DNA from 2 places in the Streptomyces sp. NBC_00829 genome. Region 2 is predicted to be linked to the other one. Evidence: predicted binding sites of a transcription regulator. Region 2 holds the regulator's gene; the other holds the start of a gene.
The links. The regulator HrcA, encoded in region 2, represses chaperone genes, less so after heat shock. The targets are predictions, from matches to a motif close to TTNGCACTCNGNNNNNCNGAGTGCNAA.
Positions count from the first base shown of each region.

Region 1: a site for HrcA is predicted at 2,334-2,360, ahead of groES (co-chaperone GroES). Genes of this name have one in related genera too.

Region 1 covers NZ_CP108867.1:3,226,430-3,235,815, forward strand. Annotated here, with positions in the region: gene OG293_RS13645 (ester cyclase) at 1-27, shown strand, start outside; gene groL (chaperonin GroEL) at 117-1,739, opposite strand; gene groES (co-chaperone GroES) at 1,879-2,187, opposite strand; gene OG293_RS13660 (hypothetical protein) at 2,436-3,095, opposite strand; gene OG293_RS13665 (polysaccharide deacetylase family protein) at 3,092-4,021, opposite strand; gene OG293_RS13670 (THUMP-like domain-containing protein) at 4,043-5,338, shown strand; gene OG293_RS13675 (hypothetical protein) at 5,310-5,660, opposite strand; gene OG293_RS13680 (RNA polymerase sigma factor) at 5,671-6,978, opposite strand; gene OG293_RS13685 (YciI family protein) at 7,028-7,384, opposite strand; gene OG293_RS13690 (hypothetical protein) at 7,588-7,851, opposite strand; gene tsaD (tRNA (adenosine(37)-N6)-threonylcarbamoyltransferase complex transferase subunit TsaD) at 7,851-8,948, opposite strand; gene rimI (ribosomal protein S18-alanine N-acetyltransferase) at 8,952-9,386, opposite strand, start outside.
Region 2 covers NZ_CP108867.1:5,550,265-5,559,650, reverse strand. Annotated here, with positions in the region: gene OG293_RS24640 (S41 family peptidase) at 1-1,551, opposite strand, end outside; gene OG293_RS24635 (hypothetical protein) at 1,682-2,200, opposite strand; gene OG293_RS24630 (16S rRNA (uracil(1498)-N(3))-methyltransferase) at 2,398-3,141, opposite strand; gene OG293_RS24625 (nitronate monooxygenase) at 3,138-4,211, opposite strand; gene dnaJ (molecular chaperone DnaJ) at 4,437-5,573, opposite strand; gene hrcA (heat-inducible transcriptional repressor HrcA) at 5,574-6,599, opposite strand; gene OG293_RS24610 (MBL fold metallo-hydrolase) at 6,778-7,500, shown strand; gene OG293_RS24605 (DUF3097 domain-containing protein) at 7,511-8,344, shown strand; gene hemW (radical SAM family heme chaperone HemW) at 8,640-9,386, opposite strand, start outside.

The DNA of each region.
Region 1 (9,386 bases), 2.3 Mb from region 2:
ATGCGCCAGCTCGGCGCCATGGGCTGAAGTCCACCCCTCATGCGCAAGGCCTCTCGTCCCGCCGGTGGCGGGACGAGAGGCCTTCTGGCGTCGTAGGCGTCAGACGTCGTACGAGGTCAGTGGCTGTGGCCGTGACCGTGGCCCGCGTCGCCCTCGTCGTCGGCCGGCTTCTCGACGACCAGGGTCTCGGTCGTGAGCAGCAGGGAGGCGATGGACGCGGCGTTCTCCAGGGCGGAGCGCGTGACCTTGACCGGGTCGATGACGCCGGCCTTCACCAGGTCGCCGTACTCACCGGTCGCGGCGTTGAAGCCCTGGCCCTTGTCCAGCTCCGCCACCTTGGCGGTGATGACGTAGCCCTCGAGGCCGGCGTTCTCGGCGATCCAGCGCAGCGGCTCGACAGCGGCGCGGCGGACGACGGCGACACCGGTGGCCTCGTCGCCGGTCTTGTCGAGGTTGCCCTCCAGGATCTTGACCGCGTGGACGAGCGCGGAGCCACCACCGGAGACGATGCCCTCCTCGACCGCGGCGCGGGTCGCGGAGATGGCGTCCTCCAGACGGTGCTTCTTCTCCTTCAGCTCCACCTCGGTGGCGGCGCCGACCTTGATCACGCACACGCCGCCGGCCAGCTTCGCGAGGCGCTCCTGGAGCTTCTCGCGGTCCCAGTCGGAATCCGTGGACTCGATCTCGGCCTTGATCTGGTTGATCCGGCCGACGACGTCCTCGGAGTTGCCGCCACCGTCGACGACGGTGGTGTCGTCCTTGGTGATCGTCACGCGGCGGGCGCTGCCCAGCACGTCGAGACCGGCCTGGTCGAGCTTGAGGCCGACCTCCTCGGAGATGACCGTGGCACCGGTGAGGGTGGCCATGTCCTGGAGCATGGCCTTGCGGCGGTCGCCGAAGCCGGGGGCCTTGACGGCCACCGCGTTGAACGTGCCGCGGATCTTGTTCACGACGAGGGTGGAGAGGGCCTCGCCCTCGACGTCCTCGGCGATGATCAGCAGCGGCTTGGAGCCACCGGCCTGGATGACCTTCTCGAGCAGGGGAAGCAGATCCTGGATCGAGGAGATCTTGCCCTGGTTGATCAGGATGTACGGGTCGTCGAGGACGGCCTCCATACGCTCCTGGTCGGTCACCATGTACGGGGACAGGTAGCCCTTGTCGAAGGCCATGCCCTCGGTGAAGTCGAGCTCCAGGCCGAAGGTGTTGGACTCCTCGACGGTGATGACACCGTCCTTGCCGACCTTGTCCATCGCCTCGGCGATGAGCTCGCCGACCTGCTGGTCCTGCGCGGAGAGCGCGGCCACGGCGGCGATGTCGGCCTTGTCCTCGATCGGGCGGGCGGTCGCGAGGAGCTCCTCGGACACGGCCTTGACCGCGGCGTCGATGCCCTTCTTCAGGGCGGCCGGGGAGGCGCCGGCGGCGACGTTGCGCAGGCCCTCGCGGACGAGCGCCTGGGCCAGCACGGTGGCGGTGGTGGTGCCGTCACCCGCGATGTCGTTGGTCTTGGTCGCCACCTCCTTCACCAGCTGCGCGCCGAGGTTCTCGAACGGGTCCTCGACCTCAACCTCGCGGGCGATGGTCACGCCGTCGTTGGTGATGGTGGGAGCGCCGAACTTCTTGTCGATGACGACATTGCGGCCACGGGGGCCGATCGTCACCTTGACCGTGTCGGCAAGCTTGTTGACGCCGCGCTCGAGGGCGCGACGGGCGTCCTCGTCGAACTTCAGGATCTTCGCCATGGGAGCGTGTCAGTCCTCTCGTTGCGATCTTCGGCCACTCCTGAGGCGGCCTGCGTCGCTCGAAACGAACTGCGCCCCGGGCTCCCGGCGCTCAATGAAATCGCGGGTGCCAGGGGCGCAGATCAAAAACGTGGGTGAATTACTTCTCGACGATCGCGAGCACGTCGCGAGCCGAGAGGACGAGGTACTCCTCGCCGTTGTACTTCACCTCGGTGCCGCCGTACTTGCTGTACAGCACGACGTCGCCGGTCTGAACGTCGAGCGGAAGCCGCTCGCCGTTCTCAAAGCGGCCCGGACCCACGGCAAGGACGACGCCCTCCTGGGGCTTCTCCTTCGCGGTGTCCGGGATGACCAGGCCCGAGGCCGTGGTCTGCTCGGCGTCGAGCGGCTGGACCACAATGCGGTCCTCGAGCGGCTTGATGGCAACCTTGGAGCTGGCGGTCGTCACGATCCGACCTCCCCCTTCGGAGATCTCACGGGGTTAACTGTCTGAGGTGGCGACCAGGTGGATCCGTCGTCGCGGGTGCCGGACCTGCCCGTCGCTGTGTTGGCACTCTCCAGTGGGGAGTGCCAGACCTGAGACTATGACCGCGATTAGCACTCGGTCAAGCGGAGTGCCAATTCACGCGCGCGCCGACTTCGGTCCCCGTGTACATAACGCCGTCCTCGGCCTTCGGGTTCCGAGCGGACGCGGACTCAGACGTAGTCCTCCAGACGGCCCACGGCGTACCCCTGCTCCTGGATGCGGCACAGCAGGCGCGCCGCCGTCCTCGGGTCGGCCCGCACGATGTCACCGGGCCTCAGCCGTTCGCCCCGGGCCCGCTCATGGAACTCACGGCCCACCACGACCGCGCGGACCCCGCAGTCGGCCGCCGCCCGCAGTGTGTCGGCGTTGTACGCGCCGTGCGGCGGGTGGAACAGCCACCGCCTGCGCTGCCCGCAGATCTCGGCGCGCTGCCCCTCGTACGACAGGGTGGGCAGCTCGGGCCGTCCCGCCGTGCGGAACATGCTGACCGGAAGATTCAGTTCACCCGCCATCCGCATGAACTGCGGATCGCGCGCCGCGCCCTCGTCGACGGTGAGAAAGACGACCCTGTCGTCGGTCGGCACCCGGTTGACGACATACGCGGCGGAGAGCCGGTGGGCGGGCGGTTTCGGCGCGGCGGCGAGCGGGCCCGCCAGCCCCCATCTGCCGTGGGACGCCGATGCCCCGGATCCGTGCGCGGCCGGTCCCGGGGTCACCTTCCGCGCGGCCTTGCGGCCGAGCCGCTCGATCGGGTCGACCGATGGGGCGCACCCCGCGGCAAGCAGCGCACCTGCCGCCAGTCCGGCCAGGAGCCGGTGCGCCCTGCTCATACGTAGTCCTCCAGCCTGGCCACGGCGTAGCCCTTGTCCGTGATCGTCTTCATCACCCGCCGGATCATGTCGGGCATGGTCCCCTTCCAGTCCTCGCGGCCACGGAAGTGGGTGAGGATGATGTCGCCGGGGTGGAGGTCGCTGTCCCGCTCCCGCCACTCCATGTGATCGGGGAACGCCTCGGCAGCCCACAGCGGAACGGCCCTGATCCCGCACGACTTGGCCACCTGGAGCGTGTCCCGGTTGTAGTTGCCGTACGGCGGGCGGAAGAGCGGCGGCCGCTTTCCGTACCGCTTCGCCAGCTTGTCCTGCTGGTCGCAGATCTCGTGCTTCTGCGCGGTGTGCGACAGGCCGGGCAGATAGCGGTGGTTGAGCGTGTGGTTGTGCAGGGAGACGCCGCGGTCCCGCATCTGCTTGAAGTAGCCGTAGTTGTCGCTGATCAGGTAGTCGCTGAGGAAGGCGCTGTACGGGATCCGGAGGTCGCTCATCATCCGCAGGAGGGCGGGGTCCTTCTCGGAGCCGTCGTCGATCGTCAGAAAGACGATCTTCTCCTTGACCGGGACCGTCGTGAAGACGGGTGGCAAGGACTCGCCGTCCTCGACCTCGAAGCCCTTCCGTGTGGTGATCTTCGGCTTGACGGCGGGCGGCGGGGGCGCGGCCAGCGGTGTCCTGGCGAGCCCCCACTTCTTGGCGGCGGCGACGCGGGCGGCCTCGGCGCGCCTCACCTTCTCCACGTACGCGGAGAGCGCGCCGGCCGGGCCGGCCGCCGCCTGCTTCGCCTGCTGGCCGGGGGCGGGCTTCGAGCTGCCGGGGGCCTTGTCCGGCCCGCCCGCGCAGCCCGAGCCGATCGCGGCGACCAGGGGCACGACCAGGATCACCCTGGACCGCTTTGCTCGCTTATTCTCGTTTTGTCGCACAAGCTGCATGGCGCAGGATCCTGTCAGCCGATGTCCGTACGGCCCGGCCGACACCTCCACCGCGGGCGCACCATCCCCCGCCTGGCCCACAATGGGCCGGTGAATGACGTGTTTCCGCTCCTCGCGCCGCTGCTCACCGACGAGGGGCAGGCCCTGCTGGCCGTCCTGCGCGACTACAACCCGGCGCAGGAACTCGCCCTCGCCACCCGGCTGCGCCGCGAGCACTCCGCCGAACTGGTCTCGGCCGCGCTCACCCAGGCGCGGCTGCGGCAGCGGGCGGTGGCGAAGTTCGGCGCCGAGGACGCGCACCGGATGCTCTTCACACCGCACGGGCTCGAACAGTCCACCCGCCGGACGGTCGCCGAGTACCGGGCGCGGCGGTTCAGGGACCTCGGCCCGGCCGAGGTCACCGACCTCTGCTGCGGCATCGGCGGCGACGCGATCGCCCTCGTCCGCGCCGGATTCTCCGTGCGGGCCGTCGACCGGGACCCGCTGACCTGCGAGACGGCGCGCTTCAATGTGCACACGGTGGCGGAGGGCACATCGCTGATGACGGCCCGCTGCGCGGACGTCATGGACTGGGACCCGGCGAACGGCGAATCCGTCTTCATCGACCCGGCCCGGCGCGGCGGACGAGGCCGGATCTTCGACCCCGAGGCGTACTCCCCGCCCCTGTCCTGGGCGATCGAGGCGGTCCGCACGGTCGGCACGGGCGCCATCAAGATCGCGCCCGGTATCCCCCATGAGCTGGTCCCCGACGACTTCGAGGCCGAGTGGATCTCGGACGAGGGCGACGTGAAGGAGGCCGTGCTCTGGCACGCCCGGGGCCGCCCCCAGGTCATCACCCCGGGTGCCCGCCGCGCCACCCTCCTGCCCTCCGGCGCGACCCTGACCGGCCGCGGACTGCCGAACCCGGACGTCCGCAAGGTCGGCCGCTTCCTCTACGAACCCGACGGGGCCGTGATCCGCGCGCATCTGGTCGCCGAGGTGGCCGAGGAGCTCGACGGCGGACTGATCGACGAGACGATCGCGTACATCACCGCGGACGAACTGCGGCCGACGCCGTACGCCGTGGCCTACGAGATCACCGACGAGCTCCCCTTCCACCTCAAGAGGCTCAAGGCGCTGCTGCGTGAGCGCGAGGTTGGCAACCTCACGGTGAAGAAACGCGGTTCGGCCGTGGAGCCGGAGGAACTGCGGCGGAGGGTGAAGCCGAGCGGCCCGAACGCGGCGACGGTCTTCCTGACGAGGGTGGCGGGAGCGCCGGCGATGCTGATCGGGCGGCCTGCGGGCCCGGTCAGCGTGACCGGTGAGCCTGACTGGTGAGCGGTAAGGGCGTCGAGGCGCCGGCCGAGGTGCGGCACGGAAAGGCGTTCCCCTTCGGCCGTCCGACCCGATCCGGCGGGCGGGTATGCGGACCGCCTCCGCCCTTGACGGCGCCTGAGCGGTGCGCGCCGCCCGCCGGTGCGGGCACCGGCACCGCCGTCAGCAGCCGCACCGCCCGCCGGTAGTGGCTCACCGCCTTCGCGATGCCGAGCAGATGCGGCTCCTCCATGGCGCGGGAACGGTCCGCGAACAGCGACCCGTGGTCCGGCCAGGAGCGGATTTCGGCAGGCTGCGGGGGCGGTGGCACGGTACGACCGGGCATGAGAGCGACCCTAGCGACTGGTGTCGGCGCACTCGTCGCCGCGGGCGCACTCCTCGGCGCGGGCGCACTCCTCGGCGCGGGCGCACTCCTCGGCGCGGGCCAGCAGCAGGTGCCGCTCCCGCTCGTTGCGTGTCAGCGACGCCGCCCGCTCGAACTCCGCACGCGCCTCGGCCCAACGCCCCAGCCGCGCCAGCAGATCGCCGCGCACGCTCGGCAGCAGGTGGTACTCCTTCAGCGCCGGCTCGTCCGCCAGCGCCTCCACCATGGCCAGGCCCGCCTGCGGGCCCTGCGCCATGGAGACGGCGACCGCGCGGTTCAACTCCACGACGGGGGACGGGGTGAGCACCGCGAGCCGGCCGTACAGGGCGGCGATCGCGGGCCAGTCCGTCTCCTCGTAGCGCACGGCCTGCGCATGGCAGGCGGCGATCGCCGCCTGGAGGGCGTACGGGCCGGGGGCCGCTCCCCCTCCGGTCGCGTTCGCCCGCCCCAACGCCGCGAAGCCGCGCCGGATCAGCATCTGGTTCCAGCGGGTCCGGTTCTGGTCCGCGAGCAGCACCGGCGCACCGTCCGGGCCGGTCCTGGCCGCCGTGCGGGAGGCCTGGATCTCCAACAGCGCGACCAGGCCGTGGACTTCGGGCTCGCCGGGCATCAGGCCCGCCAGCACCCGGCCGAGCCGTAGCGCGTCCTCGCAGAGCGCCGGTCGCAGCCAGTCGTCGCCCGCGGTCGCGGAGTAGCCCTCGTTGAAGACGAGGTAGATGACCTCCAGCACCGACGACAGGCGTGCGGTGCGCTCGGGGCCGTACGGCACCTCGAAGGGGACACCGGCCTTGGCGAGGCTCCGTTTCGCGCGGACGATGCGCTGGGCCACCGTCGGCTCCGCGGCCAGGAAGGCGCGGGCGATCTCCTCGGTCGTCAGCCCGCCCAGCAGCCGCAGCGTGAGTGCGATCCGGGCCTGCGTCGACAGCACCGGGTGGCATGCGGTGAAGATCAGCCGCAGCAGATCGTCGTCGATGCCGTCGGCGTCCGCCGGCTCGGGCGGCGGCACGTCCTCCAGGGCCCGCCCGACCTCCGCCAGCTTGCGGGCGTAGGTCTCCTTGCGGCGTACGAGATCGATCGCACGGTGCTTGGCTGTGGCCATGAGCCAGGCGCCCGGCTTGTCCGGGACACCCGACTCCGGCCACTGCTCCAGCGCGGCGACCAGAGCGTCCTGCGCGAGCTCCTCGGCGATGCCCACGTCCCTCACGATGCGGGTGACACCGGCGATGATCCGCGCCGACTCGATTCTGAATACCGCTTCAACCGTGCTTGCTGCCGTCACGGCCCCCCATCAGAGCAGCCGCCGGGGCGAGGGGCAAGCGACGGCGCGCTCAGCCCTCGGCGATCTCGCGGACCTCGGAGGTGACCGTCCAGTGCTCCTCGTGGACCTGCAGGAACCGCTTGGTCCACTCCAGAACCTCGGCCTTGTCCTTGGCCTGGAGGATGGCGTAGCCGCCGACTACTTCCTTGCTCTCGGTGAAGGGGCCGTCGGTGTAGCTCAGCTCGCCGCCGGACCAGGTCACCCGGGTGCCCTCGGAGCTCGGGGTGAGCCCGGCGGTGTCCAGCAGGACTCCGGCCTTGGTCATCTCCTCGATCAGCGCGCCCATGCGCTCCATGAGCTCGGGGCCGGGGCCCTCGGCGGGGGCGTTCTTCTCGTCGATACGGACCATCGTCAGGTAGCGCGGCATGGTGACTCCTCGGGTCGGGAGGCCGGGGCTGTTTCCCCGCCTCTCACCCCTGCGTCGAACGGGAGACGGCCGGATCGACGGCCTCGCCGGAATTCTTCTGAGAATCTTTCGCCGCCGCCACCCGTACGGTCCGATGCCGGCCCGGCGGGCTCGGGCTCGGCTCCGGGAGGGGCCTACCGCTCTCAGGTCAGGGAGCTAGCTCACTACGGCCGCGTCTCCACCGACTCGAAGCGCCACCGATGGACCGGCCGGGTGATCAACTGGGCCTCGGGCTCGGGGAGTTCGGGCAGCTCCGCGCCCACATCGGCCGCGTCCCACCAGGTGATCACCAGCACCCTGTCCTGCGGGGCGCGGAAGATCTCCCGGCGCAGCGGCTCCCGTGCCAGCTCCTGGGCGCGCGCCCATTCGAGAAGCTCGGCGGCCCGGCCCTGGACGGCACGGGCCTCCCACATCAGCGCGACCGTCATTAGAGGTTGTCCTTGCTGATCTCGTGCACATGATCGTGATCGTGGACGTGCGCGGCGCCGGGCACATGCGGGTCCGTGACCGGCAGCGACGAGTCCGCCGACAGCTCCAGGTCGGAAGCGGGGCGGTTGCGTGCCACCATCTCCGCGCCGAGCGCCGCCACCATCGCGCCGTTGTCCGTGCACAGCTTCGGCCGTGGCACCCGCAGCCTGATCCCCGCGCGCTCGCACCGCTCCTCGGCCAGTGCCCGCAGGCGTGAGTTCGCGGCCACTCCGCCGCCGATCATCAGATGGTCCACACCCTCGTCGGTGCAGGCGCGCACGGCCTTGCGGGTCAGCACGTCGACGACCGCCTCCTGGAAGGAGGCCGCTACGTCCCGTACGGGCACCTCCTCGCCCGCGGCCCGCTTCGCCTCGATCCAGCGCGCCACCGAGGTCTTGAGCCCGGAGAAGGAGAAGTCGTACGCCGGGTCGCGCGAGCCGGTGAGGCCGCGCGGGAAGGCGATCGCCGCCGGGTCGCCCTCCTTCGCCAGCCGGTCGATCACCGGACCGCCGGGGAAGCCGAGGTGCAGCACGCGCGCGATCTTGTCGAAGGCCTCGCCCGCGGCGTCGTCGATCGTCGCGCCCAGCGGCCGTACGTCGCTGGTGATGTCCGGCGCGAGCAGCAGCGAGGAGTGGCCGCCGGAGACCAGCAGCGCCATCGTCGGCTCGGGCAGCGGTCCGTGCTCCAGCTGGTCGACGCAGATGTGCGAGGCCAGGTGGTTCACGCCGTACAGCGGCTTGTTCAGCGCGTACGCGTACGCCTTCGCCGCCGAGACGCCGACCAGCAGCGCGCCCGCGAGGCCGGGGCCGGCCGTGACCGCGATGCCGTCGAGGTCGCGCGCCGAGACGCCCGCCTCCTTCAGCGCGCGTTCGATGGTCGGCACCATGGCCTCCAGATGCGCGCGCGAGGCGATCTCGGGCACCACACCGCCGAAGCGCGCGTGGCTGTCCACGCTGGAGGCGACGGCGTCCGCGAGCAGCCTCGTGCCGCGGACGATGCCGACGCCGGTCTCGTCGCAGGAGGTCTCGATGCCCAGTACGAGCGGTTCGTCAGCCATCAGTTAAGTCTCTGTTCCTTGTACGTGGAGCCGCATGACGAGGGCGTCTGCATTGCCCGGCTGGTAGTAGCCGCGGCGGAATCCGATGGGCTCGAAGCCGAAGCGCTCGTACAGCTTCTGTGCCCTCGTGTTGTCCACGCGCACTTCGAGGAGCACCTCGTCGCACTCGAAGGCGGTGGCGTGCTGGAGCAGATCGGTCAGCAGGCGGGATCCGAGACCGGTGCCCCACTGGTCCCGCGCGACGGCGATGGTCTGTACGTCGCCGAGGCCGCCCGCGGCCGCGAGACCCGCATAGCCGACGATCTTCCCGTCGGCCTCGGCCACCACATAGCGGCGGGTGGCCTGCGGACCGCGCGCGTGCGCCAGCTCGGACCAGAACATCCCGGCGGACCAGGCGTCCTCGGGGAAGAGCACATGCTCCAGCGCGAGCACCGACTC
Region 2 (9,386 bases):
CGGCGAGGGCGTCGTGGACGCCAGCGTGATCAGGTGCGGGCGGCAGCCGCCGACGAAGGCGAGGTCGAAGACGTGCGTGTCGTAGACCGGGTCGAAGGCGCGCTCGGAGAGGAACGCAAGGTGTTTCCCGTCGAGCGTGAAGGCGGGCTGGAAATCGCAGAAGCGCAGCGGGGTCGCCTCGGAGACGGACAGTTCGGTGGTGCCGGCGAGCTTGAGCTGGCGCAGCGGGTCGGGCCCGGCGTGCGACCAGGCGAGCCATCCGGAGTCGGGCGAGAAGGCGAGACCGGTCGCTTCGCCGTGCTCGCTGCGGTCGACCTCGCGGACCTCGCCCGACTCGCGGTCGACGAGCAGGACGCGGCCGTCGTGCGAGGCGACGGCCGCGCGGCTGCCGTCGGGTGCCACGGAGAGGCTCAGCACGCGGCCGAGCCGGCCGGCCCCGAGCCTGCGGGGCGTCGCGCCGGGCGCCGGGCCGGTGGCCGGCGCGAATTCGAGGGCGTCGTCGCCCTCGGCGTCGGTGACCCAGACGACCTGCTCCTCGCCGTCGACCCGGAAGGTGCGGGGCAGCCTGGCGCGGACGCCGGGCTCCGCGGCCAGTGCCCGCGCGGGCCCCTCGCGGTGGGTGACCCAGTGGATGCCTCCCCGGATCTCGACGGCGCTGCCGCGGCCCGTGTGGTCCGGCGTGGCGGTCCCGAGGTGGCGCTCGGACCTGACCGGACGCGGGCGCAGATCGGTGCGCTGGCCGCCGAGCCGGATGTCCAGGCGGCGGGGTTCGGCGGTGCGGAGGTCGTCGACGATCCACAGCTCACCGGCGCGGGAGTAGACGACACGGGTGCCGTCGGTGGCTGCGTGGCGGGCGTAGAAGCCGTCGACCGGGGTGTGCCGCCGCAGTCCGGATCCGTCCGGGAGGGAGGAGTACAGCGCTCCCACGCCCTCGTGGTCGGAGAGGAACGCGATCCTGTCCCCCACCCACAGCGGGTACTCCATGTTCCCGTCGAGATCCTCGTGGAGGCGTACGAACTCCCCCTCGCCCGACGGGTCGATCCACAGCTTGCCCGCCGTGCCGCCCCGGTAGCGCTTCCAGGCGGCGGCCTCGCGCCCCATGGTGGCGGAGAGCAGCAACGTCCGCGGGCCGTACGCCACACCGCCCACGGGTCCGTACGGCAGCACGGCCGCGGGCCCGCCGTCGAGCGGCACCGCCCGCGCCCAGGTGCGGCGCAGCGAGGCCTGGCCGTGGGTGCTGATCGCGAGGACCTCACCGTCCGGGGTCCAGCCGCGTACGGACGTCTTCGCGCTGCCCCAGTACGTCAGCCGGTCCGCGGGTCCGCCGTCGACGGGCGCGAGATGCACCTCGGGCGCACCGGCCCGCAGCGAGGACCAGGCGATGTGCGCGCCGTCGGGCGAGATCCTGGGGTGGTTCACCGGAACGTTGTCGGCGCTCACGCGCCACGCCCGGCCGCCGTCGATCGGGGCGACCCAGACGTCGTCCTCTGCGGTGAAGGCGATCAACTCGCCGTGGACATGCGGGAACCGGAGGTAGGCAGGCTGAGTCACACGGTCACCCTAGGCAGGCGACCGCTGCCGGGTCACGGCTTTGGGATCACTTGGCCGGACCACCGCGGGTCGTGTCCCGCGTGCCGGATCACTTGCCACGGCGCCGCGTGCCGCGGTGCCGCGCGCCCGGTCACTTGCCCGGAGCTGCCGTCACGGTCACCGTCACCGTGACGGTCGGGCGCGGCTGCCCGTCCGGACGGTGAGTGGACGGGGTGCTGCTCGGCGCGGCGTCGCAGTTGCCGAGCACGCTGGCCTCGAAGACGACCTTGCCGCCGACCCTGGCGACGAGTCTGCCGCGTACGCACGTCCCCGAACGCTCGTCGGTCACCTTGCCCTTGAGCGTGATCTCCTGGCCGGATTCGGTCTCGCCGCGGCAGTCGACGGTGGCCGTGCTCGGTCTGCTCGGCGTTGCGGATGCGCCGCCGCCCGCCTTGCCGTTGTCCACCTTCGCCGTGCAGCTGAGCCAGCGCACAGCGAAGCCGAGGCGCTCCAGCGTGCTCGTCCCGGTCTTGTCGGTGGTGACCGCGACGGCGGCGGAACTCAGGCCGTCGGCGATCGGATCACAGGCGGCGACGCCCGCAACCGCGGTTCCGGCAGCGCAGATTGCGACCAGGGTGCGCCCGTAGCGCGTTCCTCTCATGCCCCGCATAGAGGGCAGGGTGACAGCTGATGCCCGGCAGGAAAAGGGTGGTTGCGGACAGTCCTGGCCCCGTACGGTCGTCGACATGGCGGAGAGAAACGGCGCGATCCCGCCGCGCGCGTGAGGGCGGGGCGGGGCGGGCGAGGCAGGCAGGTGGCCGAGCGGCGGAGCCGAAGGGCGGGGCCGTACGGCGCCCGGAGCGGGCCCTAGGACCAGCGGCCCGTGCGGCCGAGCAGCAGGGCCGTCGCGGCCGTACCCGCCGTGGAGGTGCGCAGCACACTGCGTCCCAGCCGGTACGGCTTCGCGCCCGCGGCGGCGAACGCCGCCAACTCCTCCGGCGAGACGCCCCCTTCGGGCCCCACCACCAGCACGATCGACCCCTCGGCCGGCAGGTCGGCCGTGGCCAGCGGCTCGGCGCCCTCCTCGTGCAGCACGGCGGCGAAATCGGCTTCGGCCAGAAGGGACGCGACCTGCTTGGTCGTTGCCGCGTCCGCGACGTCCGGGAAGCGGAGCCGACGGGACTGCTTGCCCGCCTCACGGGCGGTGGCCCGCCACTTGGCGAGGGACTTGGCGCCCCGCTCCCCCTTCCACTGCGTGATGCAGCGTGCGGCGGCCCATGGCACGACCGCGTCCACCCCCGTCTCCGTCATGGTCTCGACGGCGAGCTCGCCACGGTCGCCCTTCGGCAGGGCCTGGACGACGGTGATCCGGGGAGTGGGCTCCGGCTCGGTGGGGAACTCGAACGGCTCGACGATCAGCCGGTCCTTGCCCTCGGTCCGCAGGACCACACCGGCGGCCCCGCGCCCCCTGCCGTCCGTGAGCACGATGTCCTCGCCGGACTGCAGCCTGCGTACGGAGACGGCGTGCCGTCCCTCGGGCCCGTCCAGGGTGACGATCGCCCCGGCACCCACGCCCTCCAGGGAGTCCACGACGAACACGGGTGCGGTCATCGGGAACCGCCCGGCGCCAGCGCTGCGCGCGCGGAGTCCGTCTCGGCGACCAGCACGTCGACCAGGTGTCCGGCGGGCAGCTCACGCGCCAGCCGGTGGCCCTGACCGGCCCACAGCGCCATGCCCTGGGCGTCGCCCGCCTTGGCCGCGGCCTTGCGCAGGCTGCTCGTCATGTGGTGCACCTGGGGATAGGCGGCGGGGGCGTACGGACCGTGCTCGCGCATGAAACGGTTGACGAGGCCGCGGGCGGGCCGCCCGGAGAAGGCCCGGGTGATTTCGGTACGGACGAAGAGGGGGTTGGTCATGGCCTGCTTGTGCAGCGCGTTCGCGCCCGACTCGGGGCAGACCAGGAACGCCGTCCCGAGCTGCGCCGCTGCCGCGCCGGCCGCGAGCGTGCCCGCGATCTGACCGCCGCGCATCAGGCCGCCCGCGGCGATGACCGGCAGCTGCACGGACTCATGGACCAGCGCGACGAGCGTCAGCAGCCCGACACCGGCGCCGTCGGCCGCGGGGTCGTCACGGTGGGTGCCCTGGTGGCCGCCTGCCTCGATGCCCTGCACACACACGGCGTCGGCGCCCGCCCACTGGGCCGCCTGCGCCTCTTCCGGCGTGGTCACGGTGACGACGGTGAACGTACCGGCCTTGGAGAACGAGTCGAGCACGTCCCGCGTCGGGCAGCCGAAGGTGAAGGAGACGACGGGCACCGGGTCGTCGAGGAGGATGGCCAGCTTGGCCTCGTAGCCGTCATCGCGCCCGGAGTCGGGATCGCCGATCGGGGTCTCGTACCAGGCGGCCTCACCGGCGAGCTGATGACGGTAGACCTCGACGGCGGCGGAGTCGGCGGTGTTGGGCTGCGGCATGAACAGATTCACGCCGAAGGGCTGGGCGGTGAGCCCCCGGATCCGTTTGACCTCCTGGTACATGCCGTCCGCGGTCTTGTACCCGGCGGCCAGGAACCCGAGCCCGCCGGCTTCGGACACGGCGGCGGCCAGCTGCGGGCAGGATGCGCCGCCTGCCATGGGGGCCTGCACGATCGGGAAACGGCAGAGATCGGCCAGTGCGGAGGACATGGAGGCATGGTGCCATGCTGGCGTCGCGCCACCGAATCGGGCGTTCCACGCCTGTGCGCGGGCCCGACCGGGGGCGGGCTTGCGGAACCCGCGCGCGTGTCCTCGATCGCCGGAGGGGCTTGATGTACCGGCCCCCACCTGGCCTCCGCCGCACCGACCAGCCCCGCCGGCGATGGAGGCGCGGGGGTCCGAGGGGCAGCGCCCCCGGGCCCCCGCCCAGACCGGTCAGCGGCCGTTGAACGCGTCCTTCAGGCGGGAGAACAGCCCCTGCTGTCCGGGCTGGAACTGACCTGTCGGCCGCTCCTCCCCGCGCAGCTTCGCCAGGTCCCGCAGCAGCCTCTCCTGCTCCGCGTCCAGCTTCGACGGGGTCATGACCTCGACATGCACGATCAGGTCGCCCCGGCCCCCGCCCCGCAGGTGCGTGATGCCGCGCCCGTGCAGCGGGATCGACTGCCCCGACTGCGTGCCCGGGCGGATGTCGACCTCTTCCATGCCGTCCAGCGTCTCCAGCGGGCACTTCGTGCCCAGGGCCGCCGCCGTCATCGGGATCGTCACCGTGCAGTGCAGATCGTCGCCGCGCCGCTGGAAGACCGCGTGCGGCAGCTCGTGGATCTCGACGTACAGATCGCCCGCGGGACCGCCCCCGGGGCCGACCTCGCCCTCGCCCGCGAGCTGGATGCGCGTGCCGTTGTCGACGCCCGCCGGGATCTTCACCGTCAGCGTGCGGCGCGAACGGATACGTCCGTCGCCCGCGCACTCGGGGCACGGCGTCGGCACCACGGTGCCGAAGCCCTGGCACTGGGGGCACGGGCGCGATGTCATGACCTGGCCCAGGAAGGACCGGGTCACCTGCGAGACCTCACCGCGGCCACGGCACATGTCACAGGTCTGCGCGGAGGTGCCGGGAGCGGCGCCCTCGCCCGAGCAGGTCGTGCACACGACGGCCGTGTCGACCTGGATGTCCTTCGTCGTGCCGAAGGCGGCCTCGTTGAGATCGATCTCCAGGCGGATCATCGCGTCCTGGCCCCGGCGCGTACGCGACCTGGGTCCCCGCTGCGACGCCGTCCCGAAGAACGCGTCCATGATGTCCGAGAAGTTCCCGAAGCCACCGGCTCCGAAGCCGCCCGCGCCACCGCCGCCGGCCTGCGACAGGGGATCCCCGCCGAGGTCGTAGACCTGCTTCTTCTGCGGATCGGAGAGCACCTCGTAGGCGGCGTTGATCTCCTTGAAGCGCTCCTGCGTCTTCGGGTCCGGATTCACATCCGGGTGGAGTTCACGCGCAAGCCGGCGGAAGGCCTTCTTGATCTCGTCCTGCGATGCGTCGCGGCGTACGCCGAGTACGGCGTAGTAGTCCGTGGCCACTTACGACTCCGCCAGGATCTGTCCGACGTAACGTGCCACTGCGCGTACCGCTCCCATCGTTCCGGGGTAGTCCATGCGGGTCGGTCCGACCACGCCGAGTTTGGCAACTGCCTCGTCGCCCGAACCGTAGCCGACGGCGACGACGGACGTGGAGTTGAGGCCCTCATGGGCGTTCTCATGACCGATCCGTACAGTCATGCCCATACCGCCCGATTCCTTGGCCTCACCGAGGAGCTTGAGGAGCACGACATGCTCCTCCAGCGCTTCGAGCACGGGCCGGATCGTCAGCGGGAAGTCGTGCCCGAAGCGGGTCAGATTGGCGGTGCCGCCGATCACCAGCCGCTCCTCGGTCTCCTCGACCAGGGTTTCGAGCAGGGTCGAGAGCACCGTGGAGACGGTGCCCCTGTCCTCCGCATCGAAGGATTCGGGAAGGTCCTGCACCAGCTGCGGCACGTCCGCGAACCGCCGCCCGACGACCCTGCTGTTGAGCCGGGCCCGCAGATCGGCGAGCGAGGTCTCGGCGAACGGCGCGGGGCAGTCGATCATGCGCTGCTCGACCCGTCCCGTGTCCGTGATCAGCACGAGCATCAGCCGGGCGGGCGCCAGGGACAGGAGCTCCACGTGCCGGACGGTGGACCGGGTCAGCGAGGGGTACTGGACGACCGCGACCTGCCGGGTCAGCTGCGCAAGGAGCCGGACCGTACGGCCGACGACGTCGTCGAGGTCGACGGCTCCGTCCAGGAAGTTCTGGATGGCACGGCGCTCGGGCGACGACAGCGGCTTGACGCCGGCCAGCTTGTCGACGAAGAGGCGGTAGCCCTTGTCCGTGGGAATGCGCCCGGCACTCGTATGAGGCTGGGCGATGAAGCCCTCCTCTTCGAGCACCGCCATGTCGTTGCGGACCGTGGCCGGGGAGACCCCGAGCTTGTGACGCTCGGTGAGCGCCTTGGAGCCGACGGGCTCCTCGGTGCCGACATAGTCCTGGACGATGGCGCGCAGCACCTCGAGTCTGCGTTCGCTGAGCATCGCGCACACCTCCAGCTGTGATTCCTCGGCGACTGCTTGGCACTCGCCGCGTACGAGTGCCAGCATTGTCCCGTGCCAGTGTACGGCCGCGGGGTGTACCTCTAGCAAGGGCGGCCGACCGGGGCGGCCGACCAGGCTACCGCGAGACGCCGCTGGTCGTTGCGGATAGCGTCGCTGTATGGACGTCCGTTGGGAAGACTTCGGCTGGGAGCGGCTGGCCGACGGGGTGGGGCGCAGGCGGTTGCCGGTCTGGGACGCGACCTCCGGTTTGATCGCCGGGGAGGACGGTGCCCTGCTGTACGACACGGGTGCGACGCTCCGCGAGGGCGCGGAGCTGCGTGCCCAGGCGCAGGCCCTGCTGGGGGGCCGCCGCGTGACGCATATCGCACTGAGCCATCCCCACTTCGACCATGTGCTGGGGACGGCGGCGTTCTCGGGCACGGAGGTGTACGGCGCGGTCGGTCTCGCCGACCTGATGAGGCGGGAGCGGGACGGGATCCGCGATTCGGCGGTGGGGCACGGGGTCGACCCGGCCGAGGCGGCGGAGGCGGTCGACGTGCTCGTGGCCCCGCACCACCCGGTCTGCGGCGAGTGGACACTCGACCTGGGCGGCCGGCAGGTGCTGCTGGCGAACGTGGGCCCCGGGCACTCGGGTCACGATCTGGCGGTCCTGGTGCCGGGCGGCCCGGAGGTGGTGTTCTGCGGAGACCTGGTGGAGGAGTCCGGCGAGCCCCAGGCGGGCCCGGACGCGATCCCGTCGCGCTGGCCTGCCGCGCTGGACCGGCTGCTGTCGCTCGGCGGTGAGGACGCGGTGTACGTACCGGGCCACGGCGCGGTCGTCGACGCGGCGTTCGTACGCGCCCAACGCGACGTGCTGGCGGCGCGGTTCGGGGTGTCGTAGCGTCTGGCGAATGCGCAGCTACAGCCCGGATCTGACCCCACCCTGGAAGAAGTCGCAGCCCGCACCCGAGGTGCCGGCCGAGCCCGATCTGGTCGTGGAGGAGGTCGGCACCGGGTTCTGCGGTGCGGTGATCCGATGCGAGAAGACGGCGCAGGGCCCGACGGTGACGCTGGAGGACCGCTTCGGCAAGCACCGGGTGTTCCCGATGGTCCCGCGGGGCTTCCTGCTGGAGGGCCGCGTCGTCACGCTCGTACGCCCCTCGGCGGCGGGTCCGGTGCGCCCGGCCCGTACGGCTTCGGGCTCCGTCGCCGTTCCGGGCGCGCGGGCCCGGGTGGCGCGGGCGGGACGCATCTACGTCGAGGGCCGGCACGACGCTGAGCTGGTGGAGCGGGTGTGGGGCGACGACCTGCGGATCGAGGGCGTGGTCGTGGAGTACCTGGAGGGCATCGACGACCTGCCCGCGATCGTTCGCGACTTCTCGCCGGGCCCGGACGCGCGCCTGGGCGTGCTGGTGGACCATCTGGTGCCGGGTTCGAAGGAGTCCCGGATCGCCGCGGAGGTCTCCTCCGCTCACGCGCTGGTGGTGGGCCACCCGTACATCGACGTCTGGGAGGCGGTGAAGCCGTCCTCGGTCGGCATCACCGCGTGGCCTTCGGTTCCTCGGGGGCAGGACTGGAAGACCGGGGTGTGCGCGGCGCTGGGCTGGCCGCGGAACACGGGGGCCGCGTGGCAGCGGATTCTGGCCGCGGTCCGCTCGTACAAGGACGTGGAGCCGGCACTGCTGGGCAGGGTGGAGGAGCTGATCGACTTCGTGACGGCGCCGCCGGGTACCGACCGCGACTGAGGCGCGGTCCCGGGCACGGCCCCCACGGGACTCGGGAGCCGTGCGACACCGCGAGGCACGGGAGCCGGGCGACCACGGCGAGGCACCGAGGCAGCGGGCGAGCACCGCGAGGCACCGAGGCCGGGCGACCACCGCGAGGCACCGGGGCAGCGGGCGAGCACCGCGAGGCACCGAGGCCGGGCGACGACCGCGAGGCACCGAGGCAGCGGGCGAGCACCGCGAGGCACCGGGGCCGGGCGACCACCCGAGACGCAGCCCCCCGGGTCTTGCGGGGCAGGGCTGCTGGGCCCGACCGTCAGTCCACCAGGTCCCGCACCACCGCGTCCGCCAGCAGGCGCCCCCACAGCGTCAGCACGGCCCGCCCCTGTTCGTACGCCCCCGGCTCCAGCAGGCCGTCCTCGAGCGCCCGCCCCGCCGCCGCAAGGCCGGCCGTGCGCAGGAGCGACAGTTCGCAGCCCTCCCGCAGCCGCAGTTCGAGCAGGATCCTCTCCACGCGGCGGTCCTCCGCCGGGAGCACCTCACGGCCCGCACCCGGCGACCGGTTCTCCGCGAGTGCCGCGGCGTACGCGCCGGGGTGCTTCACGTTCCACCACCGCACCCCGCCCACATGGCTGTGCGCGCCCGGGCCCGCTCCCCACCAGTCGGCTCCGCGCCAGTACAGCTCGTTGTGCAGGCACCGGCCGGCCGGTGAAGTGGCCCAGTTCGAAACCTCGTACCAGTCGAAGCCCGCCTCGGCGAGCAGGGAGTCGGCGATCAGATAGCGGTCGGCGTGGACGTCGTCGTCGGTCATCGGCACCTCGCCGCGGCGGATCCGGCGTGCCAGCCCGGTGCCCTCCTCCACGATCAGGGCGTATGCCGAGATGTGGTCGGGCCCCGCGCCCACCGCCGCCCGAAGGGACGCGCGCCAGTCGTCGTCGCTCTCCCCCGGCGTGCCGTAGATCAGGTCCAGATTCACATGGTCGAAGCCCGCCGCCCGTGCCTCCGCGACGCACGCCTCGGGCCGCCCCGGCGTGTGCGTGCGGTCCAGCACCTTCAGCACATG